Regions from separate parts of the Priestia sp. D3YE.R1 genome, predicted to be linked through region 1. Evidence: a T-box and tRNA genes for the amino acid it is inferred to sense, from the RefSeq annotation. Region 1 holds a T-box; the other holds one or more tRNA genes.
The links. A T-box is a leader RNA that pairs with one kind of tRNA and senses whether it is charged. The one in region 1 lies ahead of pheS (phenylalanine--tRNA ligase subunit alpha), so its partner is inferred to be a tRNA-Phe.
Positions count from the first base shown of each region.

Region 1 (15,256 bases):
GGTAAAATTGAAAAAGAAATGAAAAAAATCGTTAATGCAAATATTGAAATTGAACGAAAAGAAGTTTCTCGTGAAGAAGCCATTCAACTTTTTAAAGAAGTTGGCGATGAACTAAAACTTGAATTGATTGATGCGATTCCAGCAGGTGAAACGGTTACGATTTACCAACAAGGCGAATTCTTTGATCTTTGCCGAGGCGTGCACGTGCCGTCAACAGGCAAAATTAAAGAATTTAAACTATTAAGCGTAGCAGGTGCTTATTGGCGCGGAGACAGCGACAATCAAATGCTGCAGCGTATTTACGGTACAGCATTTTTTACAAAAGCAGATTTAGACGAGCATCTTCGTCTTCTTGAAGAAGCAAAAGAGCGTGACCACCGTAAACTTGGCAAAGAGTTAAACTTATTTACAAATTCTCAAAAAGTAGGACAAGGTCTGCCTTTATGGCTTCCAAAAGGTGCAACGATTCGCCGTATTATCGAGCGTTATATCGTAGATAAAGAAGTAAGCCTTGGTTATCAGCACGTTTACACGCCAGTGCTTGGAAGTGTAGAACTTTACAAAACGTCTGGTCACTGGGAGCACTACCAAGATGACATGTTCCCTGCAATGGAAATGGATAACGAAGACCTGGTTCTTCGTCCAATGAACTGTCCTCATCACATGATGGTTTACAAACAAGGTATTCACAGCTATCGTGAGCTTCCAATCCGTATTGCTGAACTTGGAACGATGCACCGCTACGAAATGTCAGGAGCATTATCAGGACTTCAGCGCGTTCGAGGCATGACGTTAAATGATGCACATATCTTTGTACGTCCGGATCAAATCAAAGAAGAATTTATTCGTGTGGTTCGCTTAGTTGAAGCGGTTTATAAAGATTTTGGATTTGAAAATTATTCATTCCGTCTCTCTTACCGTGACCCTGAAGATACAGAAAAATACTTCGATGATGATGCAATGTGGGAAAAAGCACAAAGCATGTTAAAAGACGCAATGGATGAACTTGACCTTGATTATTATGAAGCTGAAGGCGAAGCGGCATTCTACGGTCCAAAGCTAGATGTTCAAGTTAAAACAGCTCTTGGCAAAGAAGAGACGCTATCTACGGTTCAATTGGATTTCTTACTTCCTGAACGCTTTGACTTAACGTATGTAGGGGAAGACGGAAAACAACATCGACCTGTTGTTATTCACCGCGGCGTGGTGTCAACAATGGAACGTTTTGTAGCTTTCTTAATCGAAGAATACAAAGGAGCTTTCCCAACGTGGTTAGCACCTGTACAAGTTCAAGTGATTCCGGTATCACCTACGGTTCACCTTGAGTATGCAAAAGAAGTGCAAGAACAGCTTCAACTTGCGGGTATTCGCGTGGAACTTGATTCTCGCGATGAGAAAATTGGCTATAAAATCCGTGAGGCTCAAATGCAAAAAATTCCTTACATGCTTGTTGTAGGGGATAAAGAAGTAGAGGATAAAGCAGTAAACGTACGTAAATATGGTGAGCAGAATTCAGAAACGGTGGATTTCCAAGCCTTTTTACAAAATGTAAAAGCAGAAGCATCTCGTTAATAGAAAAAGCAGAGAATTGAAATTCTCTGCTTTTTTATACAACATTTATAAAAAACTGTTGCATAAATGTTTTTCCTTTGATACAATAACTTTTGTTGTTAAAAAAGAACGAAATCATTGACTTTTGTCTTTGTTGATACTATAATAGCTTAAGTAATTGAATACTTGTTTATACAGAAGAAGAAGCACCCGCTTCTCACCTGAGTGACGCATAGAGCAGTTAGCAGGTACATCGTATCTTAATTAAAACGATAGAAGTGTGGGTGCAGTATGTACTCACACTTTTTTGTGTGAGTTAATAATCGGTCTAAGCAAGCGTATTCGCTCATTAAACCTTGGAGGTGGCTACTTATTAGCAAGGACATGATGGTAAACGAGGGCATTCGAGCTCGCGAAGTTCGTCTAATTGATCAAAATGGTGAACAATTAGGAATTAAATCAAAAAATGAAGCATTAGAAATTGCTTCACGAGTAAATCTTGACTTAGTAATGGTTGCTGCAAATGCGAAACCGCCGGTATGTCGTATTATGGACTACGGTAAATTCCGCTATGAGCAACAACGTAAAGAAAGAGAAGCTCGTAAAAACCAAAAAGTTGTAAACTTAAAAGAAGTTCGTTTAAGTCCAACAATTGATGAACATGATTTTAACACTAAACTTCGTAACGCACGCAAGTTCCTTGAAAAAGGTGACAAAGTGAAAGCGTCTATTCGCTTTAAAGGTCGTGCCATTACTCATAAAGGGATTGGCCAAAAAGTACTTGAACGTTTTTCACAAGCTTGCGAAGATGTAAGTTCAGTTGAATCGGCTCCTAAAATGGAAGGCCGCAGCATGTTCTTAGTCTTGGCACCTAAAAACGAAAAGTAATAGAACGAGGAGGAACACCCCATGCCAAAAATGAAAACACATCGTGGCGCTGCAAAGCGTTTCAAAAAGACTGGAAGCGGTAAATTAAAACGTGCTCGTGCTTACACAAGCCATTTATTCGCTAACAAATCTACAAAACAAAAGCGTAAATTACGTAAAGGTTCTTTAGTAAGCAAAGGTGACTTCAAACGTATCCGTCACTTATTAGATAACATTAAGTAATTTGGGTTGAGATAGAAACAATACAGGAGGTAAACAATTATGCCACGCGTAAAAGGCGGTACAGTAACACGCAAACGTCGTAAAAAAGTTTTAAAATTAGCTAAAGGTTTCTTCGGTTCGAAGCATAGATTATATAAAGTTGCTAATCAGCAAGTTATGAAATCTCACATGTATGCTTATCGTGACCGTCGTCAGAAAAAACGTGACTTCCGTAAATTATGGATCACACGTATTAATGCAGCTGCTCGTATGAACGGTCTTTCTTACAGCCGTTTAATGCACGGTTTAAAATTAGCAGGTATTGAAGTTAACCGCAAAATGCTTGCTGACTTAGCTGTAGCTGATGAAAAAGCATTTGCTGAATTAGCAACTGCTGCTAAAAAAGGCTTAGATAAGTAATGAATATAAAGTCTCGTCATCTTTAGATGATGAGGCTTTTTTGCTATCGGAGGAGATATCATGAATGAACTGCTGCTTACCTATTTTATTGTTATTAATATAGTAGGGATAGGAATGATGTATAGAGATAAACAAAAAGCAAAAAGACATGAGTGGAGAATTGCCGAAAGTACGCTGTGGACGGTAGCTGCTGTCGGAGGAGCCATTGGAGGACTGATTGGTATGTATTGCTATCGTCATAAAACGAAGCACACATCGTTTACAGTAGGCTTTCCTATTCTTGCCGCTCTTGATTTACTTTTCTTTTTTGTTATCAGCTGAGCACAAATGATTTTGTGCTCAGTGTAAAAATTCTCGAACGGGGCTTTTCCAGCGAATAGGAGCATTTGGGTACATGTCGTGTACGTGATTTTCCAGCAGCTTGAAATCTTGTTTTTGCAGTTCATGTAATCGAGATGGATCGGTTAACACCATTGTAATTGATAAAGATTCTGGTTCATTGGGATTGCTGTATTTTTCTCCTTCAAATAAAATACCTTTATACGTTAATAGAAAATTTTTGCGGATATTCGTTTTTTCGTCGACGACAAAAAATTGCTGATGTTCCTGAGCTGCTACAAGCTTCCGCTTTGGACTGCGAAAATGCTGAACCAGCTTTAATAGTGTGTAAGCAACAAGCGCGAAAATGAACACGCGAACGATAACAATAACAAACATAACGCTCCCTCCTTTACAAGGCACAGTTTTCTTACTTTACGTTTCAGTCTCTAAAAAGTTTCATGATTTTTGATATAATTTCTTTATTGGTTTACAAAGAAGAAGATATACATAATTACAGGAGTGATTACATTGAATTTACAACAGCTATTTACCATGCAGCGTCAGCTGGATCAGCATATAGAAGATAAGCATCAGCTTCATAAGGAAGACTTGGTTCCGAGAAAACTTTTAGCTCTGCTTGTTGAAATGGGAGAGCTGGCAAACGAAACGCGCTGCTTCAAATTTTGGAGCGTCAAACCTCCGGCTGAAGATGCTGTTATTTTAGAAGAATTTGTGGACGGCGTACATTTTATTCTGTCTTTAGGGATTGAAAAAGGATACGATGATTTAACTGAGTTACCAAATGCAAAAGCAGGTGATTCAAAAACAGCACAATTTTTACAGTTGTTTGCACAAGTTGCTGCTTTCGAGCAGGATCTGTCGAAAGAAAACTATGTGAACATGTTTGTATCTTACATGACGCTTGGCGATATGTTTGGTTTTTCCGCTGAACATATTGAAGAGGCGTACATCTCAAAAAATGAAGTGAATTTTAAACGCCAAGAACAAGGATACTAGAAATAAAGGGATGGGAAATTTTACTTCAACCTCTTTTTAGCTATAATAGAGGTATACATATGAAAGGGGTAATCCATATGACAAAGTTAGATGAAACATTAATGATGCTTAAAGCACTAACAGATGCAAAAGGAATTCCTGGAAATGAACGTGAACCGCGTGAGGTTATGAAGAAATATATTGCACCTTATGCAGATGAAGTAACGACGGATGGGCTAGGCAGTTTGATTGCGAAAAAGGTGGGCAACGAACAAGGGCCTAAAATTATGGTAGCCGGCCACTTAGATGAAGTAGGTTTTATGGTGACTCAAATTGATGAACGCGGCTTTATTCGTTTTCAAACGGTAGGCGGATGGTGGTCTCAAGTCATGCTTGCTCAACGAGTAACCATCGTTACATCTAAAGGAGAGGTAACGGGGATTATTGGCTCAAAGCCTCCTCATATCCTGCCTCCAGAAGTTCGCAAAAAGCCAGTTGACATTAAAGATATGTTCATCGATATCGGCGCTTCTAGCAGAGAAGAAGTAGCGGAGTGGGGAGTGAAACCTGGTGATCAGGTTGTACCTTATTTCGAATTTACGGTTATGAACAACGAAAAGATGCTGCTAGCGAAAGCCTGGGATAACCGTATAGGCTGTGCAATCGCTATCGATGTATTAAAAGCTTTAAAAAATGAAGCGCATGAAAATGTTGTGTATGGTGTGGGAACAGTGCAAGAAGAAGTTGGACTTCGAGGTGCAAAAACATCCGCTAACTTTATTGAACCGGATATTGCATTTGCTGTTGATGTGGGCATCGCGGGAGATACACCTGGCGTTTCTGATAAAGAAGCTTCTTCTAAAATGGGAGATGGTCCGCAAATCATTTTATATGATGCTTCCATGGTCTCTCATAAAGGACTTCGAGATACAGTGGTAGATGTGGCAGATGAATTAAATATTCCGTATCAATTTGATGCAATCGCTGGAGGCGGTACGGACTCAGGTTCTATTCATATTTCAGCTAACGGGGTGCCAGCACTTTCGATTACAATTGCAACTCGTTATATCCATTCTCATGCAGCGATGCTTCATCGTGATGATTATGAAAATGCAGTTAAATTAATTGCGGAAGTGATTAAACGCTTAGACCGAGAAACGGTTAACGCAATTACGTACAATTAAAAAAAGCTCATTCTCCTAGGAGAATGAGCTTTTTGTTGTACATAGGAAAAGGTTATTTATTTTAAACCGTTTTCAAGCGTTGTCAGAATTTCTTCTTTTTCTGATTCCGGAGACTTTTCCCAAAGCACCTCAAATAAAACACCAAGTCCAGGGAGCATTTTTTCTTCACCGCTTTGAATAGCGTCAGAAATTGTAGCCTCAAGCTCTTCTTTTGAGTTTCCTGAAACGTTTGCAATAACAGCATTTCGTAAATTAAGATCCATCATTTTCACCTCAGCTATCGTAAAGTTACCAATAGTTTTTGTTTTCTTTGCGATTTCTATGTACAATAAAGTGAAACTTATCTAATGATTATTGAACAAAATGTAATCGAACTATTTATTTTTGTATAGATAAAGGAGTTATGTTTGTGAAACAAATTGATTCAGTTAAAAATCCGCAGGTAAAAGCGTGGAAAAAGCTGCATAATAAAAAAGACCGTGATAAGCAGGGCCTTTTTATGGTAGAAGGCTTTCATTTAGTAGAAGAGGCTATCAAAAATAACGATTGCGTAAAGGAACTAATTATACGCGAATCGACCGAAGTGCCCGCACAGTGGAATATAGACGGTATCGAAATAACCGTTGTAAACGAAGCAATTATTAAATTATTATCTGACACAGAAACACCTCAAGGAATTATTGCCGTGTGTGTTCAAACAAAGCATGCAGAAATCATTCATACAGCACAGAAAGTATTTCTTTTAGATGCAGTGCAAGATCCAGGTAACCTAGGTACGATTATTCGAACCGCTGATGCTGCCGGAGTGGACGCTATTATCGTTGGAGAGGGCAGCGTGGATGTGTACAACCCAAAAGTCGTTCGTTCAACGCAAGGAGCTATTTTTCACCTTCCAATTGTAAAAGGTGATTTACTCGAAATGATTTCACTGTTAAAAGAAAGAGGCATCGCAGTTTACGGCACGTCGTTACAAAATGGAAAGGTCTACACACACGTAAAACCTTCAAACGAATTTGCGCTGATTGTGGGAAATGAAGGAAAAGGCGTAAGCGAGAAAGTGTTGGAACAAACGGATCAGAATCTGTACATTCCCATCTATGGAAAGAGCGAGTCGCTAAATGTTGCCATCGCTTCTGGAATCTTACTTTATTATTTACGCGGAATGTAGTTGCATCGAGAACGTGTTTTCACTATAATAATACAATAGTTACATATGTAAAAAACGATGAAAGAGAGCAGTAGCTTATGTCCGTTTATGCAGGGAGAAAATGCCGTGACTGAAAGCATTTTTATAAGTGTAATAAGTGAATTCACCTCTTGAGTTGACACTTAGACCATCTTACATAGATGTAAAGGTGTTCCGGAGATTCCGTTAACTTGAATGAAGTGAACTGTATACGTCTGTGTATATAGTTAACAAGGGTGGTAACGCGACTAATCCTCGTCCCTTTTTTGGGAGGAGGTTTTTTTATTTGTCATTTTTTACGTTAAAAGGAGGAATAAGTGATGAAAGAACGTTTACAAGAACTTCAACAAGAAGCAATTGCAAAAGTCGAAGCGGCAAGTGCTTTAAAAGAATTAAACGACGTACGCGTAGCTTATTTAGGAAAGAAAGGCCCTATCACAGAAGTACTTCGCGGTATGGGAAAACTTTCAGCTGAAGAGCGTCCTGTAATGGGAGCACTTGCAAATGAAGTACGTGAAGCGATTGCATCTAAAATTGAAGAAAAACAAACGGCGTTAGAAGCAGCCGAGGTAGAGCGTAAACTTGCTTCAGAAACAATCGACGTAACGCTGCCGGGACGACCTGTTAAAGCAGGTACGCATCACCCGCTAACAAGCGTGGTTGAAGAAGTAGAAGATTTATTCTTAGGAATGGGCTATGAAGTAGCAGAAGGACCGGAAGTAGAGCAGGACTACTATAATTTCGAAGCGCTGAACTTGCCAAAAGGTCACCCAGCACGTGATATGCAAGATACGTTCTATATTACGGAAGAAACGCTTCTTCGTACGCATACATCAACTGTTCAAGCTCGTGTTATGAACAAGAATGAAGGCAAAGGACCTGTTAAAATTATTTGCCCGGGTAAAGTGTACCGCCGCGATGACGATGACGCTACGCATTCTCATCAATTCATGCAAATTGAAGGTCTTGTAGTAGACGAAAACATTCGTATGAGCGATTTAAAAGGCACGCTTGAAGTATTTGTGAAAAAGATGTTCGGTGCAGACCGTGAAATTCGTCTTCGTCCAAGTTTCTTCCCATTCACTGAGCCGTCTGTAGAAGTAGACGTATCGTGTGCAAAATGTGGAGGTAAAGGCTGTAATGTATGTAAACAAACAGGCTGGATTGAAATTTTAGGAGCAGGCATGGTTCATCCAAATGTCCTTGAAATGGCTGGATACGATTCAACTAAATATCGTGGATTTGCTTTTGGAATCGGTGTAGAGCGTATTGCTATGTTAAAACACGGCGTGGATGATATTCGTCATTTCTATACAAATGATGTTCGTTTCTTAGATCAATTTAAACAAGTATAAAGGAGGGACTACGATGTTTGTATCTTATCGTTGGTTACAAGAGTATGTTGACTTATCAGGCATAACGGCAGAAGAGTTAGCTGATAAAATCACAAAAAGTGGAATTGAAGTTGAAGGTGTAGAAAACTTAAATAAAGGCATCAGCGGAGTAGTAATTGGTCACGTTGTCGAACGTGAACAGCATCCAAATGCGGATAAATTAAGCCGCTGTCAAGTAGATCTTGGCGGAGGAGAGATCGTTCAAATCGTGTGCGGAGCACCGAACGTGGCACAAGGTCAAAAAGTAGCGGTTGCAAAAGTGGGAGCTGTACTTCCAGGTAACTTTAAAATCAAGCGTGCTAAGCTTCGCGGTGAAGAATCGAACGGTATGATTTGTTCTCTTCAAGAGCTTGGCATTGAAAGCAAGCTTGTAGCAAAAGATTACCAAGAAGGAATCTTCGTCTTCCCAAGCGATGCTGAAGTAGGAGCGGATGCACTAGATGCACTAAACTTAAACGATGAAGTATTAGAACTAGGGCTAACACCAAATCGTTCAGACTGCTTAAGTATGTTAGGCGTAGCGCATGAAGTAGCGGCTATTTTACGTCGCGAAGTGAAGTATCCGTCAGTAAACGTGCAAACGTCTGATGAGCAAGCGTCTGATTATATTTCCGTTGAAGTAAAGGCAAAAGAAGACAATCCGCTTTACGTAGCGCGCGTTGTGAAAAACGTAAAAATTGCTCCGTCACCACTATGGATGCAAACGCGTTTAATGGCAGCTGGCATTCGACCTCATAACAACGTAGTTGATATTACTAACTATATTTTGCTTGAATACGGTCAGCCGCTGCATGCTTTTGACTACGATCGTCTTGGTTCAAAGGAAATTGTTGTGCGTCACGCGTCAGAAGGCGAGAAGTTTGTAACGCTTGATGACCAAGAGCGCGTATTAAAAGGCAATCAGCTTGTCATTACAAACGGAAGTGAGCCGGTAGCACTTGCAGGTGTAATGGGCGGAGCAAACTCTGAAGTAAAAGACGATACGGTAAATGTTCTCATTGAATCAGCTTACTTCAAAGGCTTAACGGTTCGCCAAGCTTCAAAAGACCACGGTCTTCGCAGTGAGGCAAGCGCTCGTTTTGAAAAAGGAATTGATCCTAACCGTACGCGTGTAGCCGCTGACCGCGCAGCAGAATTAATGGCTGAATACGCTTCAGGTGAAGTGGTAAGCGGTACTGTGGAAGTAGATACACTAACTGTGGAACCTGCTGTTGTAGCTGTGTCACTTGGACGTATTAACGATGTGCTTGGTACAGAGCTATCAATGGAAGAAGTACAAGACATTATGAACCGTCTTCAATTTAAAAACAAAGTGGAAGACGAAACCATTGTTGTAACAGTGCCAACCCGTCGAGGCGATATTACAATTGAAGAAGATATCGTCGAGGAAGTAGCGCGCATGTATGGTTATGACAACCTTCCTACAACGCTTCCTGTAACAGTGGCAACTCCAGGGAAATTAACGGAGTATCAGCTTGGACGCCGCAAAGTTCGCCGTTTCTTAGAAGGAGCGGGACTAGCGCAAACAACAACATATTCGTTAACGAGCACTGAAAAAGCTACTCAGTTCGCACTAAATGCAACAAGTACGATTGGTTTAGCAATGCCGATGAGTGAAGATCGCAGCATCCTTCGTCAAAGCTTAGTGCCTCATTTGCTTGAAGCAGTGAAGCATAACAACGCTCGTCAGTCGGATTCTATTGCGCTATACGAAACAGGCTCAGTGTTCTTATCTAAAGGTGAAGGAGAATTACCGGATGAGCAGGAGCGCGTAGCTGGTGCAATCACGGGTCTATGGCATGCTCACGGCTGGCAAGGTGAAAAGAAAGCCGTTGATTTCTATGTGATTAAAGGTGTACTAGAAGGGTTATTTGCACAGCTTGGTTTGGAGAAACGAATCTCATATGCTCCCGTTAAAAAAGACGGTATGCACCCTGGACGTACAGCGGCTGTATGGTTAGATGAAAAAGAAATTGGATACGTAGGTCAAGTTCATCCTGTTGCTCAGAAACAGTATGGTCTTCGTGAAACATACGTATTTGAATTACACCTTCAAGAGCTATTAGCTGCAGATGTCGAAGAAGTTCGTTATGCAGCTATTCCACGATTCCCATCTATTACGCGTGATATTGCACTTGTTGTAGATAAAAACGTTCTTGCAGGAGAAGTTCAGCGCGTCATCTATGCAGCGGGCGGAGAACTTTTAAAAGATGTAACGGTGTTTGACCTATATGAAGGAGAGCGTATGGAAGAAGGCAAGAAATCTGTAGCTTTCTCTTTACGTTACTTAGATCCTGAACGTACGTTAACGGATGAAGAAGTAGCAAAAGCACATGGTGCAGTGTTAGAAGCTGTTGAAAAAGAATTTGGTGCAACGCTTCGTTCATAAGAATAAAAAAAGAGATGTGGATTTCCACATCTCTTATTTTTTAGCTAATTTTAAAGCTTTTTCTGTATTAGCAAAATGAATTTTAGCTAAAGAGTTCAGCGCACTGACGCCATGTTTTTTAATGATTTTAGCAGCGGCGATATCAACTTGTGCCCCAGCTCCGCGAGGAATGACCATCCCGGTCTTTTCCGTCAGTAAATCCATTTGTTTTAAAAATGCGTATCTGGCAATAATGGAAGCAGCAGCTACAGACAAATGAACGCTTTCTCCTTTTGTACTGAAAAAGACGTTTTCTTTGATAATCTCTTTTTCCTTTACGATGTGTTTATAATAGGTGTTTTTTTCAACAAACTGGTCAATTAAAATCGCATCAGGTTTTTCAGGATCCAATTTTTTTAACACGTTGGATAAAGCTTTGTTGTGCAACAGAGCTTTCATTTTACCTTGTGACATGCCTTTTTCTTGAAATGCATTATACTTTTCGTTATGTAAAACAAGCAAACTATAGGGAATAAACGAAACAAGCTGCTTGGCAATTTCAATGATTTTAGCATCCGTTAACTCTTTTGAATCTCGTACTCCTAATTCTTTTAACAAAGGAAGCTGCTCTTTTTGAACATAGGCAGCAACTACGGTCATAGGGCCAAAATAATCTCCCGTCCCTACCTCGTCAGAACCGATGACCGATAGTGAGCTGAAGTTTGATGGGAGATGTGAGACAGGAGCCTTTTTCGCAGCATCTAAAGGGCCCCCCCACTTAGCCGCTTCTGTTTCAGCTTCTTTTCCTTGAAAAAGTACTTTTCCAGAGCGGTACGCAGTGATAGAACAGCCGGGGGTTTTAGCTGCAAAAATACTTCCCTGCGGAAGTTTGGGCTGTAAATAGGATGTGTAATGAAGCTTCATTTTAGCTATTTGATCAGCTGATACCTTAATAACAGCATGTGACATAATGCTTCACTCCTTTCGGGGTATTTTAGTTTACTTTATAAGCACTATCCCTTATGATAGCTTAAATATAGATATGTTTCCATTGAAGTCTTCTTCGTGGTATGATAGGGATTAGGATTTTTCGTGGAACGGAGGATTTTCTCGTGTCAAGACAAGATAAAACACGTGCGACAGTTGACATCTTTGGTCAGCAGTACAGCATCGTCGGTAGCGAAAGTACAAGCCATATTCGACTTGTCGCCTCTATAGTGGATGAAAAAATGCGTGAAATCAGTACTAAAAACCCTTCTTTAGATATCAATAAATTAGCAGTATTAACAGCTGTGAATGCTGTACACGAATATATAAAACTGAAAGAAGATTATGAGAGACTTGAACAAAAACTTTATGGAAAAGAGGAATGACTGAGTCAATGCTTAATATCATTTTAATTATATTGCTTCTTTTAGGCTTTGTAACAGGTCTTAAAAGAGGGTTTATTTTGCAGCTCATTCATATTGTCAGTTTTGCGGTTTCGTTTATCGTCGCTTATATGTTTAGTGGAGATTTGGCAAGCCGACTTCGCTTGCTGATTCCGTTTCCGGACAATATTCAGCAGCAAAGTGTCGCATCGTTTGTATTTGATTCTGGAACGATAGAAGACGCTTTTTATCGAATGATTGCATTTGCGATTTTATTTTTTGCTACTCACATTGTACTTCGCCTTGCAGGCTCTGTTTTAACGGCTTTAACCGAACTGCCAATTCTGCGCCAGTTAAATAAATGGGGCGGAGGTGCACTTGGATTCGTTGAAGTGTATATCATCGTTTTTATTTTGTTATACATTGGAGCCGTGATTCCGGTAAGTGAAATTCAAACGCCAATTCAACAGTCTTCAATTGCAATCAATATCGTACAAAATACTCCATATTTATCGTCTGCGATTCAAGATTTGTGGACACAGTATGGTGTAATGTAATGAAATTACAATAGCTTGTTGAGAGGGTGTGTCGAAAGTGTCATAATACTTTTGAGATACCCTCTTTTTTTATCGCAGTCTGTTCTGCGGTTTTCACGGAGATAAAAGTATGTCTAGATAAACATTTGAGAGAGTAGATATGTCACTCATCATGTTTTTGAAAGGTTCGTTATTATGATAATAGGCTGGTGAAAAGAGATGAATAAAAAGGATATTATTAAATTGTTAGAAACAATTGCTACATATATGGAATTAAAGGGAGATAACCCTTTTAAAATTTCTGCTTTTCGAAAAGCAGCTGCAGCGCTAGAAACAGACGAGAGAACGCTGACAGAGATTGAGGATTTTACAAAGCTCCAAGGAATTGGAAAAGGAACGGCTGCAGTCATTACAGAGTATATGGAAACAAATGAATCAAGCGTACTAGAAGAACTAAAGCAAGAAGTTCCTGAAGGACTTATTCCTCTGCTTAAGCTGCCGGGGCTTGGAGGTAAAAAAATTGCTAAATTATATAAAGAGCTAGATATTCGAGATATGGAATCACTGCATCAGGCGTGTATGGAAAATCGAGTGCAGGGACTAAGCGGTTTTGGTAAAAAGACGGAAGAGAAAATTATCGCTGCTATTGAAGAGTTTGGGAAGCGTCCTGATCGTTTGCCTCTTGCTTTTATGCTTCCAATAGCGGAAGAAATTTTAGAAGCCCTTAAACAGATGCATAGCATTGAGCGTTTTTCTCAAGCAGGGAGCATCCGCCGCATGAGAGAAACCGTAAAAGATCTTGATTTTATTATTTCAACAGCTGAGCCTCATGCTGTCCGTGAACAGCTAGTATCGCTGCCAAATGTGAAGGATGTCATTGCAAATGGAGATACAAAAGTATCGGTAACGTTAGCTTATGAGTACGATGTATCTGTGGATTTTCGTCTTGTAGAAGATAAAGCGTTTGCCACGACGCTTCATCATTTTACAGGATCAAAAGATCATAACGTGCGCATGCGTCAATTAGCAAAAGAACGCGGTGAAAAAATTAGCGAGTATGGCGTTGAAAATGCGGAGACAGGCGAAGTCATGACATTTGAGTCTGAACAAGCATTCTATGAACATTTTGGGCTGTCTTTTATTCCGCCGGAACTTCGTGAAGATGGAACGGAAGTAGACGCATTTATAAAGCCACAAACGCTCGTGACCTACGGTGCCGTAAAAGGTGATTTGCATATGCACTCTACGTGGAGCGACGGGGCGTATTCAATTGAAGAAATGGCGGAAGCATGTCGCGCGCGAGGCTATGAATACATGGCGATTACAGACCATTCTCAGTATTTAAAAGTAGCTAACGGTCTAACGCCTGAACGCATTCGCAAACAGCGTGAAGAAATTAATCGTTTAAACGCACAGTTCGATGATTTTACAATACTAGCAGGAATTGAAATGGATATTTTGCCCGATGCAACACTTGATTATGATGATGAAATGCTAGCTGAGCTAGATTTTGTTATTGCGTCCATTCACTCTAGTTTTTCACAATCACGCGAAGAAATTATGAATCGCTTAAAGCGAGCGTTAAATAATGTTCATGTAGATTTAATCGCTCATCCGACCGGTCGTTTGATTGGTCGCCGCAACGGATATGATGTAGATATTGATATGCTAATTGAATTAGCTAAAGAAACAAAAACGGCTCTTGAGCTAAATGCGAATCCAAACCGTTTAGATTTAGCCGCTGAGCACATAAAAAAAGCACAAGAGGCAGGAGTTAAAATTGCGATTAATACAGATGCTCACAATCTAGACATGTTAGAGCATATGGAAATTGGAATATCTACGGGAATTAAAGGCTGGCTTAAACCAGAAACGGTATTAAATACGTATAGCCTCAAAGAATTAACCGCCTTTTTAAATCGACATAAATAAGCAACAGGAGGAATCAGTTTTGCAATCACGTATTTTCCATGTACTAGAGTTTAATAAAGTTAAGGAACAGCTTCAGAAAAAAGTAGCTTCTTCTTTAGGCCGAGAAAAAGTAGCGAATTTGATTCCCTCGACTCAGTATGAAGAAGTAGTCAAATGGCAGGAAGCAACAGATGAAGCTACAACCGTGCTGCGATTGCGTGGCAACGTACCGCTAGGAGGCATCTTTGACGTTCGACCTAGCGTAAAGCGCGCTGAAATTGGAGGAACGCTAAGCTCTAATGAACTTCTTGATGTAGCAAGCACTATTTATGCTGCAAGACAAGTTAAGCAATTTATCGAGCAAGTAGTAGAAGACGAAGATTTACAGCTTCCTATTATAACTGAACATATCGAAAAACTAATGCCTCTTCCTGAGGTAGAACAAACAATTAAAATGAGCATTGACGAGAATGGTACAGTGCTAGACGGTGCAAGCGACCAGCTAAGAGGCATTCGTCAAAAACTTCGTTCAACGGAGTCTCGTATTCGCGAAAAGCTAGAAAGTCTTATTCGCTCCTCGTCTGCTCAAAAAATGTTGTCAGATGCGATTGTTACCATTCGAAACGAACGTTTTGTTATTCCTGTTAAGCAAGAGTATCGCAGTGCGTATGGAGGCATTGTGCACGATCAGTCTTCATCTGGAGCAACGTTATTTATTGAGCCACAGGCGATTGTGACGTTAAACAATGAGCTTCAAGAAGCAAAAGTAAAAGAAAAACAAGAAATTGAGCGTATTCTCATTGCTCTAACCGTTCAGGTAGCGGAAGTGGCAAATGAACTCCGTCAAAACGTTTATCTGTTAGGTGAGCTGGACTTCATGTTTGCTAAAGGGCGCTATAGCCATGAGCTAAAAGCTTCAAAACCTAAAAT
Region 1 covers NZ_JBLTHW010000001.1:152,299-167,554, forward strand. The annotation lists gene thrS (threonine--tRNA ligase) at 1-1,572, shown strand, start outside; ribosomal protein L20 leader region at 1,744-1,866, shown strand; gene infC (translation initiation factor IF-3) at 1,936-2,439, shown strand; gene rpmI (50S ribosomal protein L35) at 2,461-2,661, shown strand; gene rplT (50S ribosomal protein L20) at 2,701-3,060, shown strand; gene ACOZIR_RS00800 (DUF1294 domain-containing protein) at 3,121-3,381, shown strand; gene ACOZIR_RS00805 (hypothetical protein) at 3,400-3,777, opposite strand; gene ACOZIR_RS00810 (dUTP diphosphatase) at 3,910-4,398, shown strand; gene ACOZIR_RS00815 (M42 family metallopeptidase) at 4,476-5,561, shown strand; gene sspI (small acid-soluble spore protein SspI) at 5,618-5,824, opposite strand; gene ACOZIR_RS00825 (TrmH family RNA methyltransferase) at 5,965-6,729, shown strand; T-box leader at 6,778-7,013, shown strand; gene pheS (phenylalanine--tRNA ligase subunit alpha) at 7,068-8,102, shown strand; gene pheT (phenylalanine--tRNA ligase subunit beta) at 8,116-10,530, shown strand; gene rnhC (ribonuclease HIII) at 10,564-11,478, opposite strand; gene zapA (cell division protein ZapA) at 11,622-11,882, shown strand; gene ACOZIR_RS00850 (CvpA family protein) at 11,879-12,436, shown strand; gene polX (DNA polymerase/3'-5' exonuclease PolX) at 12,635-14,347, shown strand; gene ACOZIR_RS00860 (endonuclease MutS2) at 14,367-15,256, shown strand, end outside.

Region 2 (15,256 bases), on a different contig from region 1:
ACTTCTAGTTAAACTTGTCATCTAAATGTTCAACGTTCTTAACAACAGCTCAACAAATCCAGCGCTTCTCTTTATATTTCCTCAACAATCAAATGATTTAATAAGTATATGAATACGATTTGGAGGTTATCAACCATGAAAAAACGAGTATCCCTTGGACTATCTCTCACTCTCTTAGCTTCTAGCGCCGCTTCTGCTTTTGCAGCAGAGCATCATCCAGTTCAACATCCGAAACAAATAAAAAGCGTCGAGTTTCAGCCAATGAAAGCACCTACGACGATTGAAAATATGATTAAAACGTATACAGAAGCCTCTGTAAAAGTAACGTATAAAGATGGAAGTGTGGAAGAAACACCGCTTAACTATAACCAGCTCTTTCTTTCAAAAGATAAAATTGTCGATAATAAAGGGGAATTAATCGCCGCTGGTACACCAATCGATGCAAACGGCGATCCAATTATTGACCGAAGCGTTCCTGATCAGCCATCACCATACGTATCGGACGCACCGGATTCAAACAGCTTTATCACCATCAACGGTAAGTCTTATATTATTTCACATTATGAATATGAATCTGTTAATAATGCTGGAAAAGAGATTTCCGGTCTTCCTGCTTCCATGACGCTTACACAAGTTGATCGAGATGATAAAACAGGAAAACTAACTGTCAACCATGCTAAAAAAATTGATTTTTCAAATGTAAATGGTTTGTGGACACCATGTAATGGTTCGACAACCGATTGGGGGACTCACCTCGGTTCAGAAGAGTACGAGCCAGATGCACGCGCTTTTGAAGACCCTTCATCTAGCTCTTATAAAGACGTCACGAACTTCGCCAAACTTTATTTCGGTGACACGTCAAAAGCAAACCCTTACTACTACGGCTGGATTCCAGAAATTTCAGTGGATGAAAGCGGCCATGCGTCCGTCGTAAAACATTACAGCACAGGTCGTTTTTCACACGAAATGATGCAGGTACTTCCAGATAATAAAACCGCTCTTTTTGGAGACGATGGGTCTAATACTATGATGTTTATGTATGTAGCAGATAAGGAAAAAGACTTCTCAGCAGGAACGCTTTATGCTGCAAAGTTTAAACAAACGAGCACAAAAAATGGAGGTAAAGGCGACCTTCAGTGGATCAAGCTTGGCCATGCAACAGACAATGAAGTGAAAGCAATTATTGACAAAAGCACAAAATTTAGTGATATTTTTGAAACAGCTGATCAGCCTACAAAAGGATTTAAAGCAGTCAAAACCGCCGCAAGTAAAAAAGTTGAATATTTAAAAGTAAAGCCTGGCATGGAAAAAGCAGCTGCCTTTTTAGAATCACGCAGATACGGTGCGATTTTAGGTGCCACGTCTGAATTTAACAAAATGGAAGGACTAACGGTTAACAAAAAAGATAAAAAAGCGTATATGGCTATTTCTTACCAAAATAGTGCCATGCTAAAAGAGCCTGGTGCTGTACAAGATGATATTCAGCTTCCAAAATTAGAGTCTGGTGTGACCTACCAGCTGAACTTAGGCTCGCATCAAAAAGACCAAGCAAAAGGCAAGATTAACAGCGGCTACGTTCCTGCAAGTATGGAAGGACTGCTGATTGGACAAGACCTAGAAAAAGCAGATGCCTATGGCAATACAGCGAATCCAAATAAAATTGCCAACCCTGATAACCTTACGTATTCAAACGACTTAAATACACTGTTTATCGGAGAAGACAGCTCACTGCATACAAACAACTTCGTATGGGCTTATAATGCGAAAACAAAAAAACTATCACGCATTCTTTCAGTTCCAGTGGGAGCAGAAGCAACAGGACTTCGTGCAGTAGAAAACATTAAAAACTCTCGCTACGTACTAAGCAACTATCAGCACCCAGGCGAGGACATCAGTGACAAAAATATTACCGCTGTTGATAAAGAAGAGTTAGCTAACGCAATGAAAGAAAGCATTGGCATTCAAGAAACAGGTGGTGTCGGATACATTTCTGGACTGCCTTCTAAGGACGGGGCTCCTTACAAAAAGCATTAATACGTAATGAAGCCACGTCTGTTGTGCAGTGACAGACGTGGTTTTTATATAGTAGAAGTTATTGATAAAACCTTTTATCGTGGTCATAATTATGGTGAATACTTTATAATATCCTTAAAGAAAGTGCCTAGCCCCAAACGCGTTAGCATATTTATTGGTAAGTATCCGGTATATCCCTTCAGGCTCGCTTATCCCCCACTAATACTAGATATAGAATTCGTTTCAATAAGTATTTCCAGCCAAACAAAATGTCTCGTTCCCTTGCACTTTTCGTTCCATACCATTAAAGTATATATTGGTTGAAGTTTATACTAGCATTCAACCTTATAAAAGAAATTACACTTTTTAATTTTGGGAAGATGTTTTCCCTAAAAGAAAGGGTTTAGATATAAGATGAAAGATAATTTTTGGCATGAGTTGCCGCGTCCGTTTTTTATTTTGGCACCGATGGAAGCTGTGACGGATGTCGTTTTTCGCCATGTTGTGACTGAAGCAGCACGACCTGACGTATTTTTTACAGAGTTTACGAACACGGAAAGCTACTGCCATCCGAAAGGAAAAGATAGCGTAAAAGGACGTTTGACGTTTACAGATGATGAACAGCCAATCGTTGCGCATATTTGGGGAGATAAACCTGAATACTTCCGTCAAATGAGTATTGGCATGGCCGAAATGGGCTTTCGCGGCATTGATATTAATATGGGCTGCCCTGTACAGAACGTTGCAGGAAACGGAAAAGGTTCTGGTTTGATTCGCCGTCCAGATACTGCGGCTGAGATTATCCAGGCAGCCAAAGCTGGAGGGCTTCCAGTAAGCGTAAAGACTCGTCTTGGCTATACTCAAGTTGACGAGTGGTATGAATGGCTGAAGCACATTCTCGAACAGGATATCGTGAACCTTTCTATTCACCTTCGTACGAAAAAAGAAATGAGCGATGTTGACGCGCACTGGGAGTTAATTCCGGAGATCAAGAAGCTTCGTGACGAAATTGCGCCTCATACGCTACTAACAATTAACGGTGATATTCCTGACCGCCAAAAAGGTCTTGAGCTTGCGGAGAAGTACGGCGTTGATGGAATCATGATTGGACGCGGAATTTTCCATAATCCGTTTGCGTTTGAAAAAGAAAAGAAAGAGCACACAAGCGAAGAGCTATTAGAACTTCTTCGCCTGCAGCTAGACCTTCATGACAAATATTCTGAAGAACTAGAGCCGCGCCCTTTCAAACCGCTTCGACGCTTTTTCAAAATTTACGTTCGTGGGTTCCGCGGTGCAAGTGAATTAAGAAATCTCCTGATGAGCACGGAAACGACTGATGAAGTGCGTGCGTTACTTGATGAGTTTAAAGACAGAGCTGGAGTGAAAGAAGACGAAGGTTTTTCTGTTTCTTAAATAAGAGCTCGTTTGCTCAAACTCAATTGTTCTTTTTATAGAGGTGTGCTATTTATCCACATATGATAAAAGCAGAGGCAGAAGGTTTCACATTTCCTTCTGCCTCTGCTTTTAATGAAAAAATATCCACACGTTCTATTTATGATACGGTTCATTTCGAATAATACGAAAAGCTCGGTAAATCTGTTCTACTAATACTAGGCGCATAAGCTGATGAGGAAAGGTCATTTTTGAAAAAGAAAGAGCTGCGTTTGAACGTTTCATTACTTCGCTGCTTAAGCCAAGCGATCCGCCAATGACAAACGCTACTTTACTTTTTCCGTAAGTAGCTAATGAATCGATTTCTTTTGCCAGTTCCTCGGAAGATTTTTGTTTTCCGTTGATAGCTAATGCGATCACGTGAGTATCATCTGAGATTTTCGCTAAGATGCGCTCTCCTTCTTTTTGTTTCACCTGTTCCATTTCAGATTCACTTAAGTTTTCGGGCGCTTTTTCATCTGCAAGCTCAATAATTTCTACTTTTGCATAGCTTGATAAACGCTTTAAATATTCTTCAATACCTTGTTTTAAGTATTTTTCTTTTAACTTCCCAATGGTTATAATAGAGATATTCACAGGCTGTTCTCCTCTCCTTTATCTCTTATCCACAGATATTATCCACATATCCACATGTTATATCCACATTTTGTATAAGAATATTAGTTCCCTACTACATATACAGCTTCATTGTCACAATATTCGCAGCCTTTTTTGTCAGTTGAGTTTTCTATTTTTTCAAAAACCGGTGCTAGCTCAATCTCATCTACCATTACATCCAGCGCTAGTTCTGTGTGTTCTAAACAGCAATATATCTTCATGTATTTATCTTCCTTTCTCTATTCTTTTCATTAAAAAACCACAGGAGTTTATCCCCTGTGGATAACTTTTCTTTTACTTCATTTGACGCGTTAATTTTACTTCTGTGGATTTCTTTTTGCCATCACGATAGAACGTTACATTCATTTTATCGCCAATTTCTTTTTCAATGTAGAGGTGTTTGCGAAGTGTCGCAATATCCCTTACTTTGCTGTGATCTAGCTCAACAATCACATCATATTCCTTCAACCCAGCTTTAGCGGCTGGCGAACCTGGTTCGACTTTTAGAACAGCGACTCCGTTTACTACATCATGCGGTAACTTAAGGGTTTCTTTTAAATGATACCCTGATACCTCACTTAATGATAGTGTACTAACTCCAAGATACGGACGTCTGACTTCACCATATCGTTCTAAGTCATTAATAATGGGCCTAGCCATGTTAATTGGAATCGCAAGACCAATGCCTTCTACTGCTTCTTGGGCAATCTTCATGGAATTAATGCCTATTAATTCACCATCAATATTAACAAGAGCACCCCCGCTATTGCCAGGGTTAATGGCTGCATCTGTTTGAATGACTTCTGATTGCCAATCAGGATTTCCATCGCCATTCAAATCTTGAGGAATGACACGATTAACTCCTGAGACAACTCCTTGTGTAACGGATCCAGAAAATTGAAGGCCTAGCGGGTTTCCGATAGCAATCACTGGTTCACCAGCTTTAAGCTTATCAGAATTTCCGAAGGTAGCCACTTTTGTCACGTGACCTGCATCAATTTCAAGAACTGCTAAGTCCATTAAATCATCACTGCCAAGAATTTTAGCTGATACCCTTGTGCCGTTACTGAAGCTTACTTCAATTTCGTTAGCACCTTTAATGACATGATAGTTTGTCACAATATAAGCTTTATTGCCCTGCTTTTTGTAAATAACACCTGAGCCCGTCCCGGCATCAGTTCGTTCATCATTCCAAAAGCTTTCAGAGTTCTGGATGTTTACAACTCCTACAACTGCTGCATTGGCTTCAGAAACAGCTTTTGTGACGGCCGTAGTGACGTCAAGAGATACTGACTTTTGAATGGTAGATCCTGTTTGTTCATCTCTATTTTCATCCGTCATCCATCCATCTGGCAAAATCCCGTTCCTCACCAAGGCTGGCATAAGAAGCAGTACAATAAGTGCACCTATAATAGCTCCAATGAGAGCAGAAGCGAAATATCCTCTGCGGCGTTTAGGCGGCCGACTATTCGGCTCTTGGCCTTCATCATAATGTTCCACACTATCACCGAACCCTTCATTTATCATCGTGAATGTCTGCATTCACGTACTAAATGAAGTTATTTTTCGCTTCCTTTCTAGAGACTATACATAAACAATATCAGTTGGTCTTTTTGGATCAGTATCACATAGCAGAATATTGTCCTCTACATTGATGTCTTTTTGTTGTAACACTTGTGCAACCGACATGCGGGCAATTTCCTTCATGTTATTGTCTTGACTCAAATGCGCCAAGTAAATGCGTTTGGTTTGATCTCCAATCACATCTGCCATTGCAAGCGCCGCGTCTTCATTTGATACGTGTCCCACGTCGCTTAGAATTCGTCTTTTAATGCTCCAAGGGTAGCGCCCCATTCTCAGCATTTCAACATCATGATTGCTTTCAAATACGTACATATCGCTATTTTTAATCGTACCTTTCATGCGATCACTTACATAGCCGGTATCCGTAATAAGGGTTAATTTTTTAGACCCTTGATGAAAGACATAAAACATAGGCTCTGCAGCATCATGCGAAACGCCAAAAGACTCCACTTCCAATTGACCAAACGATTTCGTTTGGCCAATTTCAAAGTGAAACTTCTGTTCCGTATCAATGTTGCCGATCAAGCCATCCATTGCGTTCCACGTTTTTTCATTTGCGAAAATAGGGAGCTTATATTTACGTGCCAGAACACCTAGTCCTTTAATATGGTCACTATGTTCGTGAGTCACTAAAATTCCTGATAAATCCGGGATATTGCGATTTACTTGTTGAAAGAGAGCTTCCATTTGCTTTCCGCTCAGCCCTGCATCAACTAGTAAGGAATGTTCTCCATCACTTACTAAAATCGCATTTCCTGTGCTCCCACTCGCTAGCACGCTGAAATGCAGGCTCATTTATCTCACTCCAAATACTTATTTATTTCCTTTTTTAATAATCTGCCCTTCAAAGGCATTTACAAAATAACTTGTATCTCCATTTACAACGATGTGCCAAGTTGGTGCTAAAACTTGAGAATTTAGTAACGGCAGATCAAACGTATAGTACCCAAACTCTACTTTTGTTACAGAATCTTTCTTTTTCAATTCACCCTTCAAAAACAAATTTTCCAATGCTTTTAAAGGCGTTAAAACATCCTGCTCATCATCCAACGTTTTCACAGAACCTAGCATAGTTTGTTCATATGAAACAATTTCGCCTTTATCATTTAAATGAGCAATGATCATGCCATTTTCATTGTCATAGATTTTATGCTTCTTATATTGTTGAAAGAATGTAACTGTGTTTTTCTCTTTGTTAACATTCCATAGCTCATAATCCTTACCCGAGAGCACATACCGTTTTAGAAATTGACTTAGCTTTGCTTCGGGACTTTTCTCAGGCACTGAAAAAGGTTTGTCTAATACGCTTCGAATTGTTTTTTCCTCAAGCAGCGCTGCTTTTTGTTCTTTAAGCTTTTTTAAATCTTCATCTTTAAACAGTTTGCTTTTAGCATTTAACGACGAAGCTTCCTTCACATCTTTAGCTAAATGTTTGTATTCAATGCCTTCACTCGTTAATTGTTCTTCAACGCTCGACTCTACAAATAGAGAGTACTGATCTTCTTGATGGGTTTTAAAAATCTGATAGCCTAAGTAAATATTAAGAATCAAGAAAGTGAAAATAAAAATGGTTTTTGTTCTATTCCAATCCATCGTTATCGCCTCCTTCGGTCGGCGGTGCAATTCGATACCATTTGCTATTATAATAATAGAACCAAGAAGGAACGAGTTTGACAGAATTAGAATTAAATTCAACCGTCTTTTCACCGGTTTTCGGCTGCTGTGAAACTTCTTCTAGCTGATAGCCTATTGAAATATCTTTTAACAGATTCGGGTCAAAGTTTTGATGTTTTTCAATTAATTGAATCACCTTTTGAGATGACTGCAGCTTTTCTACACTGGAGTCCTGTACTCTTACAAAACGATAAAGAGGACGACGGTAATTTAAAATCTCCGCATTTCCCCATCTCTGATATATTTCAGTCATTCCCTGATTGCTGTACACGGGATAGTTATCTTTATAATAACGATAGCTAATTTCTTTTGTAATACGATTCCAGCTGTTGAATCTGTAATTAGATTCTGTCCAGCCGCCATGGTCATTAACGAAGCTAAAGCTGCGATTTATCAAATTATAATCTTCCATTACCTCGGTCGTGGAATTTACAAGATTCACATATTCCATCACATCTGTCTTCGTATTGACATTAATCACTTTTGTACCTTCGGTGTAGACATCTCTGTTTGTAGACGTTTCTTTCCGTGCATAGTCTGGGTTGTTAAAAAGCGCTTCTTTATATTTTTCAATATCTAAATGCCTCATGCTCGTATAGTAGACTTCACTATTCATCGTAATATTATTTTCCGGAAGGAAGATATACCGATTTTTGTTTTCTTTATATACAAGACTCGGGGCATACGTACGCTTCATTTTATCTTCTAATTCTTTGATATCATCTTTGGCCAAATTCTTGACTGTAACCGAATAAATCTTTTTTTGCTCATAATTCACAAGATACACGCTCACGAAAAAGGAAGGTGTACGCTTAATTTTAATGAGTACACGGTCAAATGTTTGATTAGGCAAAGAAGTTTGAGAAAATGAAAAAAGCTGTTGAAATGTTTTTAACGGTAGCGCGTCTGGATACAACACTTCAATAGAATTACTTCCATGGACATAATTTAAAAATCCATCAGGAGAAATAGCATCCGAAACGTCCGTCACATTCGAAAACTTCCACTTTTTCATTTCATTTACCCATTTGTTTACATCATCTTCGTCGTGAGACATGTAGTGATTATCGTTTCGATGATAGAGAACTTCTGTTGGAAGAATATGATCTTCTATTTTACTTTTTGAACTCACTTCAACTTCCTGCAAATGTTGATTTTTTGAAATGACCTTATAAGAAGGCTGATACGTCCATATATGATACGTCATAATTAAACTGGAAGCGACGAGAACAACTAAGATGGCCGTTTTGATATGTTCATATCTCATTCCCATTCGTCATCATTCTCACTTTCAATCGGAAGAGTAAAGTAAATCGTTGTTCCTTTTCCTTCCTGACTATCTGCCCAAATGCGTCCATCATGTGCTTCAATAATTTCCTTGGCAATAGCAAGCCCTAATCCTGTTCCGCCTAATTTACGCGTTCGTGCTTTATCTACACGATAGAAGCGTTCAAAAATTTTAGCTAAATTTGATTTTGGAATTCCCATACCTTGGTCTTTAATGCTCACAACAATTTCATGCGTATGCTGAGCAATTGAAAATGTAATGGTTCCGCCTTCAGGTGAATATTTTATTGCATTGGAAATAATGTTATCTAATACTTGTGTAATTTTATCTTGATCGATAGCGACATAGATTGCTTCATTTGGTAAGTCGCGCACGAACGAAATACCTTGTTCAATTGTCATTTCAAAGCGATCAATAATGTAATGATAGAACTTCACAAAATTGATTGGGTCACGACTAAATCGGTAATCTTGGCTATCTAGCTTAGATAATTGAAGCAAGTCGTTAACGAGACGAATCATTCGCTCTGTTTCCGTTTGCGTTACATTTAAAAATGTTGGAGCTAAGTCCTTATCTTGCCAAGCTCCGTCTGCAAGCGCATCTAAATAACTGCGCATTGTTGTTAACGGCGTACGCAATTCATGTGAAACATTCGCTACAAATTCTCGGCGATCTTGATCAATTTTCTCCTGCTCTGTAATGTCATGCAAGACAATGATAATCCCGTTAATAAAACCGGTCTCTTTTTGAATAGCGGAAATGGTAGCTCGTAAAATAAAAGGATCCGATTTTGTACTAAAGTCCAAAATTAATGACTCTTGATTAGCGAGCAAGCTTTCAAACGTATGCGTTTCTTCAAGATCTAATAGGGAAACAACTGGGTCAGACAAAACCGTTTCACGTGAAACATTTAGCATAGCTGCGGCTGGATCATTAATTAAAATTACTCTTCCCTTTCGATCCGTCGCAATAACGCCGTCCGTCATATGAGCTAATACCGAACTAAGCTTACGGCGCTCCCCTTCTGTCGTTGCCTGTGCTTCTTGAAGCTTTCTTGTTAAGTTGTTGAATGTGAGAGCTAGCTGACCAATTTCATCATACCCGTATACCTTAGCTTTTCTCGTGAAGTTCCCTTTGGCCATCTCAAGTGCTTGTTTTCTCATTTCAGACATTGGACGAGTAATTGTCTGAGCTAAAAACACGCCTAAAATAGCTGTGATAAAAAGAGCAATCACCGTACCTGCCTTAAAGATCTGATTGATATTACTCATTTGATCGTAAACAGGCTCCATGGAAGCTGTTAAGTAAATAGCACCTAAGATTTCTTCGCTAGACTGAACTTTTCCATTTTTATTAGCGGAATTTGATTGACTGGCACCTACTTTATCCTGTAAACGAATAGGCTGTATCATAACTCTGATTCGCTGTCCGCTTTGATCAACAAATACATTATCAGAGTTCGTTCCTGCTAACAACGCATTTGTAATCGCTAAATCATTAGTCTTTTTACCTATAATCTGTTGAGGATTTGAGTTCGATGTAGCAATGATTCTTCTATTTTGGTCAATGACTCTTACTTCAGAGATGTCATTCATATCATTTGAAGCTAAATTGGGTCTTGAAGCAAAATCTCGTAAAATAGTCTTTAAGTCTTCCTCAAGAGTGGGTGAATCATCATCACGATTTTTCACCATTTCTTGTCCAATATTATACGTCAGCAAGTCCGTCCGCTCTTGAAGAGACGTTCGAAAGTTGTTAACTAATTCCTTTTCTAATTGTCGTGCAAAATAGACCCCAATAATTTGCATCGCAATTAAAATGAGCAGCACATAAATCAATACAAACTTTAAATGAATAGATTGCAGGAGCCTTACTTTCTTCATCTAAAATTACTCCTGCTCTGGGCTGCGTAAATAATAGCCTACTCCACGTCTTGTTACAATCCACATTGGATGGCTTGGATTATCTTCAATTTTTTCACGTAATCTTCGAACTGTTACATCTACCGTACGCACATCACCAAAATAGTCATAGCCCCATACGGTTTGAAGCAAGTGTTCACGCGTCATGACTTGTCCAATGTGCTTCGCTAAATAATGCAGCAGCTCAAATTCACGATGAGTCAGTTCAATCGTTTCTCCGCGCTTAGACACGATATAAGCATCTGGGTGAATAACAAGTGCTCCAATCGTAATTTCATTCGTTTCACTTTCTTCTGTTGGAACAGCTACCTGCTGATGTCTACGTAAATTAGCTTTTACACGTGCTAATAATTCACGCGTACTGAACGGCTTAGTTACATAATCATCTGCACCTAATTCTAGACCTAAAACTTTGTCAATTTCAGAGTCTTTTGCTGTTAACATGATAATTGGCATATCATATTTTTTACGCACTTCTCGGCAAACTTCCATTCCATCTTTCTGAGGAAGCATAATATCTAATAAAATCATTTCAGGCTGTACTTCTTCCACTTTTTCAAGTGCTTCTACGCCATCATAAGCACAAAATACTTCGTAACCTTCTTTTTGCAAATTAAACTTTAAAATATCTGCAATCGGCTTTTCGTCATCTACGACTAAAATACGTTTATCCATGATCATCGTTCTCCTTTATTAGTTGAAGCAAAATATAAAAGATAGTATTCATACTGTTTGAATACCGTAGTTTTATTATACTTGATAACCCTTGAAACGTCACAAGTTCATCCTCTACTATACATGAAGATATATGATTTTCAACCATCTCTAAATACAAAAGTAATATATTACCACAAAAGAGATACAAAGCAAATAACGTTTTCTTTTAAATGTAAATAAAAGAAAAAAGCATGACTTTAAATAAAGTCATGCTTTTTGATGGCTCGGGACGGAATCGAACCGCCGACACAAGGATTTTCAGTCCTTTGCTCTACCAACTGAGCTACCGAGCCAAAATGGCGGTCCCGACGGGAATCGAACCCGCGATCTCCTGCGTGACAGGCAGGCATGTTAACCGCTACACCACGGGACCTCAGTTTATATGCTATGTATTAAAATTATTAAAAATGACCCGTACGGGATTCGAACCCGTGTTACCGCCGTGAAAGGGCGGTGTCTTAACCGCTTGACCAACGGGCCACGTTGTAACAAAAGTGAGCCATGAAGGACTCGAACCTTCGACCCTCTGATTAAAAGTCAGATGCTCTACCAACTGAGCTAATGGCTCATGTTATATCTCTTAGCGACGCTTATTATAATAACACGATATTTTATATAAATGCAATAGTTTTTTAAAACTTTATTTTTATTATTGAGCTTTTTTTAAAAATCTTGTTAACAAACCACCAATTATATATATAAAAGGTTAGCTCACGAGGAGCTAACCTTTTTTATTTAGCTATATACACCACGTAATACATTTGTTTGTGTACGATCTGGACCTACAGAGAAAATAGATAAAGGAATACCTGTTAATTGAGACACGCGCTCTAAGTAGTGGCGAGCGTTATCAGGTAACTCATCTAATGTTTTCACACCCGTAATATCTTCTGTCCAACCTGGAAGCTCTTCATATACAGGTTCGCATTCTGCAAGTGTTTTTAAGCTAGCAGGGAATTCTTCCATAACTTCCCCTTTGTAACGGTAAGCTACACAAATCTTTAATGTCTCAATTCCCGTTAATACATCAATCGAGTTTAAAGATAAATCTGTGATTCCGCTAACTCGACGAGCATGACGTACAACTACACTATCGAACCAACCTACACGGCGAGGACGACCAGTTGTTGTACCATATTCACGTCCTACTTCACGGATTTGATCACCGATTTCGTTTGTTAATTCAGTTGGGAAAGGACCGTCACCAACACGAGTTGTATACGCTTTTGATACGCCTACCACGTGTTTGATTTTAGATGGACCTACACCAGAACCAATCGTTACTCCACCAGCTACTGGGTTCGAAGATGTAACAAATGGATATGTTCCTTGATCGATATCTAACATAACACCTTGTGCGCCTTCAAATAGTACACGACGTCCTTCGTCTAACGCATCATTTAATACTACTGATGTATCAACAACATATTTTGCAACTTGTTGACCATACTCATAGTACTCATCTAAAATTTCTTCTAATGTAAAGCCTTCTACTTCATACATTTTTTCAAGAAGGCGATTCTTTTCAGCTAAGTTTTGTGTTAATTTTGCTTCAAATACTTCACGGTCTAGTAAATCGGCAATTCGAATACCAACACGTGCTGCTTTATCCATATAAGCTGGTCCAATACCTTTTTTCGTTGTACCAATCTTATTTTCACCTTTACGTTCTTCTTCAACTTCATCTAATTTTAAATGATATGGAAGAATCACATGAGCTCGGTTACTAATACGTAAGTTTTCTGTTGTTACACCGCGATCATGTAAGTATTTTAATTCTTGAACAAGCGCTTTTGGATCGACAACCATACCGTTTCCAATTACACACGTTTTGTCATTATAAAAAATACCTGAAGGAATTAAATGTAACTTATAAGTTTCACCATTAAACTTAATTGTGTGACCTGCATTGTTCCCCCCTTGGTAACGTGCAATCACTTCTGCATTTTCTGATAGGAAGTCTGTAATCTTCCCTTTTCCTTCATCTCCCCATTGTGTTCCTACTACAACGACTGAAGACATATCTTAAGCACCTCCGCTTAGTAAGCAACAGCTCACTACGACATAATTTAACCATGGATAAGTGTATCAATTTATCACGCTAAAGTCAATTAAATCCGAACGATTTAACAAAAGTTATTACAAATATATCGTATTTTGCGGAACGAATGCGATAACAATAAAATAAAACCTCTCATATTGAGAGGTTTTATGCACCAGGCGGCACTCCTGCGTCATCAAAGCGCCGCTCGAGATTAACGAATTTATTGTACTCTTTTACGAAGGCAAGCTGTACGGTTCCAACGGGACCGTTACGCTGCTTAGCTATAATAATCTCGATAATATTTTGATTTTCTGTATCTTTTTCATAATAGTCTTCACGATATAAGAAAGCTACGATATCGGCATCCTGCTCAATACTTCCGGATTCACGGATATCAGACATCATCGGTCGCTTATCTTGTCTCTGCTCTACTCCACGAGAAAGCTGTGATAAGGCGATAACAGGAACTTCTAATTCACGGGCTAAACCTTTTAACGCACGCGAAATTTCAGATACTTCCTGCTGTCTGTTTTCTCCGCTTCGTCCATTTCCTTGAATGAGCTGTAAGTAGTCAATTAAAATCATCCCAAGCCCGCCTTCTTGCTTCAGGCGACGACACTTAGAACGAATTTCACCTACTCGAATACCCGGTGTATCATCAATATAAATCCCTGCATTGGACAAAGATCCCATTGCCATCGTGAGCTTTCCCCAGTCATCAGCTGTAAGCGAGCCTGTACGCAACCTTTGTGCATCAATATTTCCTTCGGCACACAGCATCCTCATAACAAGCTGCTGAGCACCCATCTCTAAACTGAAGATTGCTACGTTCTCATCCGTTTTCGTTGCAACGTTTTGCGCAATATTTAAGGCAAAAGCCGTTTTACCTACCGATGGACGGGCCGCTACAATGATTAAATCATTTCGCTGGAACCCTGCTGTCATTCTATCTAAGTCACTAAACCCGGTTGGGATACCTGTAATGTCACCTTTTCGATTGTGAAGAACTTCGATATCATCGTACGTTTGTACAAGTACATCTTTGATATTTTGAAACACACCGCTGTTTTTACGCTGTGCTACTTCTAAAATATTTTTTTCCGCTTCATTTAATAAAACTTCTACTTCGTCTTCCCTTGCATATCCTTCTGAAGCAATATGCGTTGCAGTACGAATTAGACGGCGTAAAATCGACTTTTCTTCTACGATTTTACCGTAATACTCTACGTTTGCAGCCGTTGGAACAGAGTTAGCTAAATCACTTAAATACGATACGCCGCCAACTTCTTCTAAGATTTTTTGATCAGCTAATTCAGACGTTACCGTTACCAAATCAACCGGTTCACCTTGGTCAGAAAGTTTCAGCATACATGTAAAGATTTTCTGGTGCGATGCCCGGTAAAAATCTTCAGGTATTAGCAGCTCAGATGCTAAGGTTAAAGAAGAAGGCTCTAAGAAAATGGCCCCTAATAGCGCTTGCTCTGCTTCAATATTCTGAGGCGGAAGACGATCAGCAAAAAGATCACTCATATTTCTATGCCCCTCTTATATTCTTTCGTATTTTCTTTCATCATAAATGTTGGCGCGAACAAATACAAGTCCGCGCCAACCCTTTATATTATTTACCTATTTTTCAATCGTACGTTTATTTTTGTTCAGTCACGTGTACCTTTACAGTAGCCGTTACTTCTGGATGTAATTTAACCGGTACATTTGTGTAGCCTAATGCGCGAATAGCATCATTTAATTCAATTTTACGCTTATCTACTTTAATTTTGTGTTTTTTCTTTAATTCTTCAGCAATTTGTTTGCTTGTGATAGAACCAAATAAACGGCCTCCTTCACCAGATTTTGCTGTTAATTCAACTGTTAGTTCTTCAAGAGTTGCTTTTAACTCTTTGTTTGCTTGAAGTTCTGCAGCTGCATCTTTTTGCTCTCTATGTTTTTGTGCTTCTAATACCTTCA
Region 2 covers NZ_JBLTHW010000008.1:27,907-43,162, reverse strand. The annotation lists gene ACOZIR_RS25985 (PhoX family protein) at 136-2,034, shown strand; gene ACOZIR_RS25980 (tRNA dihydrouridine synthase) at 2,428-3,426, shown strand; gene rlmH (23S rRNA (pseudouridine(1915)-N(3))-methyltransferase RlmH) at 3,562-4,041, opposite strand; gene ACOZIR_RS25970 (CxxH/CxxC protein) at 4,125-4,283, opposite strand; gene ACOZIR_RS25965 (S1C family serine protease) at 4,357-5,589, opposite strand; gene ACOZIR_RS25960 (MBL fold metallo-hydrolase) at 5,647-6,441, opposite strand; gene ACOZIR_RS25955 (two-component system regulatory protein YycI) at 6,460-7,239, opposite strand; gene ACOZIR_RS25950 (YycH family regulatory protein) at 7,226-8,593, opposite strand; gene walK (cell wall metabolism sensor histidine kinase WalK) at 8,584-10,491, opposite strand; gene yycF (response regulator YycF) at 10,498-11,205, opposite strand; tRNA gene ACOZIR_RS25935 (tRNA-Phe) at 11,468-11,540, opposite strand; tRNA gene ACOZIR_RS25930 (tRNA-Asp) at 11,545-11,620, opposite strand; tRNA gene ACOZIR_RS25925 (tRNA-Glu) at 11,656-11,727, opposite strand; tRNA gene ACOZIR_RS25920 (tRNA-Lys) at 11,743-11,815, opposite strand; gene ACOZIR_RS25915 (adenylosuccinate synthase) at 11,983-13,269, opposite strand; gene dnaB (replicative DNA helicase) at 13,457-14,821, opposite strand; gene rplI (50S ribosomal protein L9) at 14,937-15,256, opposite strand, start outside.
Region 2: it has a tRNA-Phe gene. The T-box ahead of pheS (phenylalanine--tRNA ligase subunit alpha) is inferred to sense a tRNA for this amino acid. The anticodon was not compared.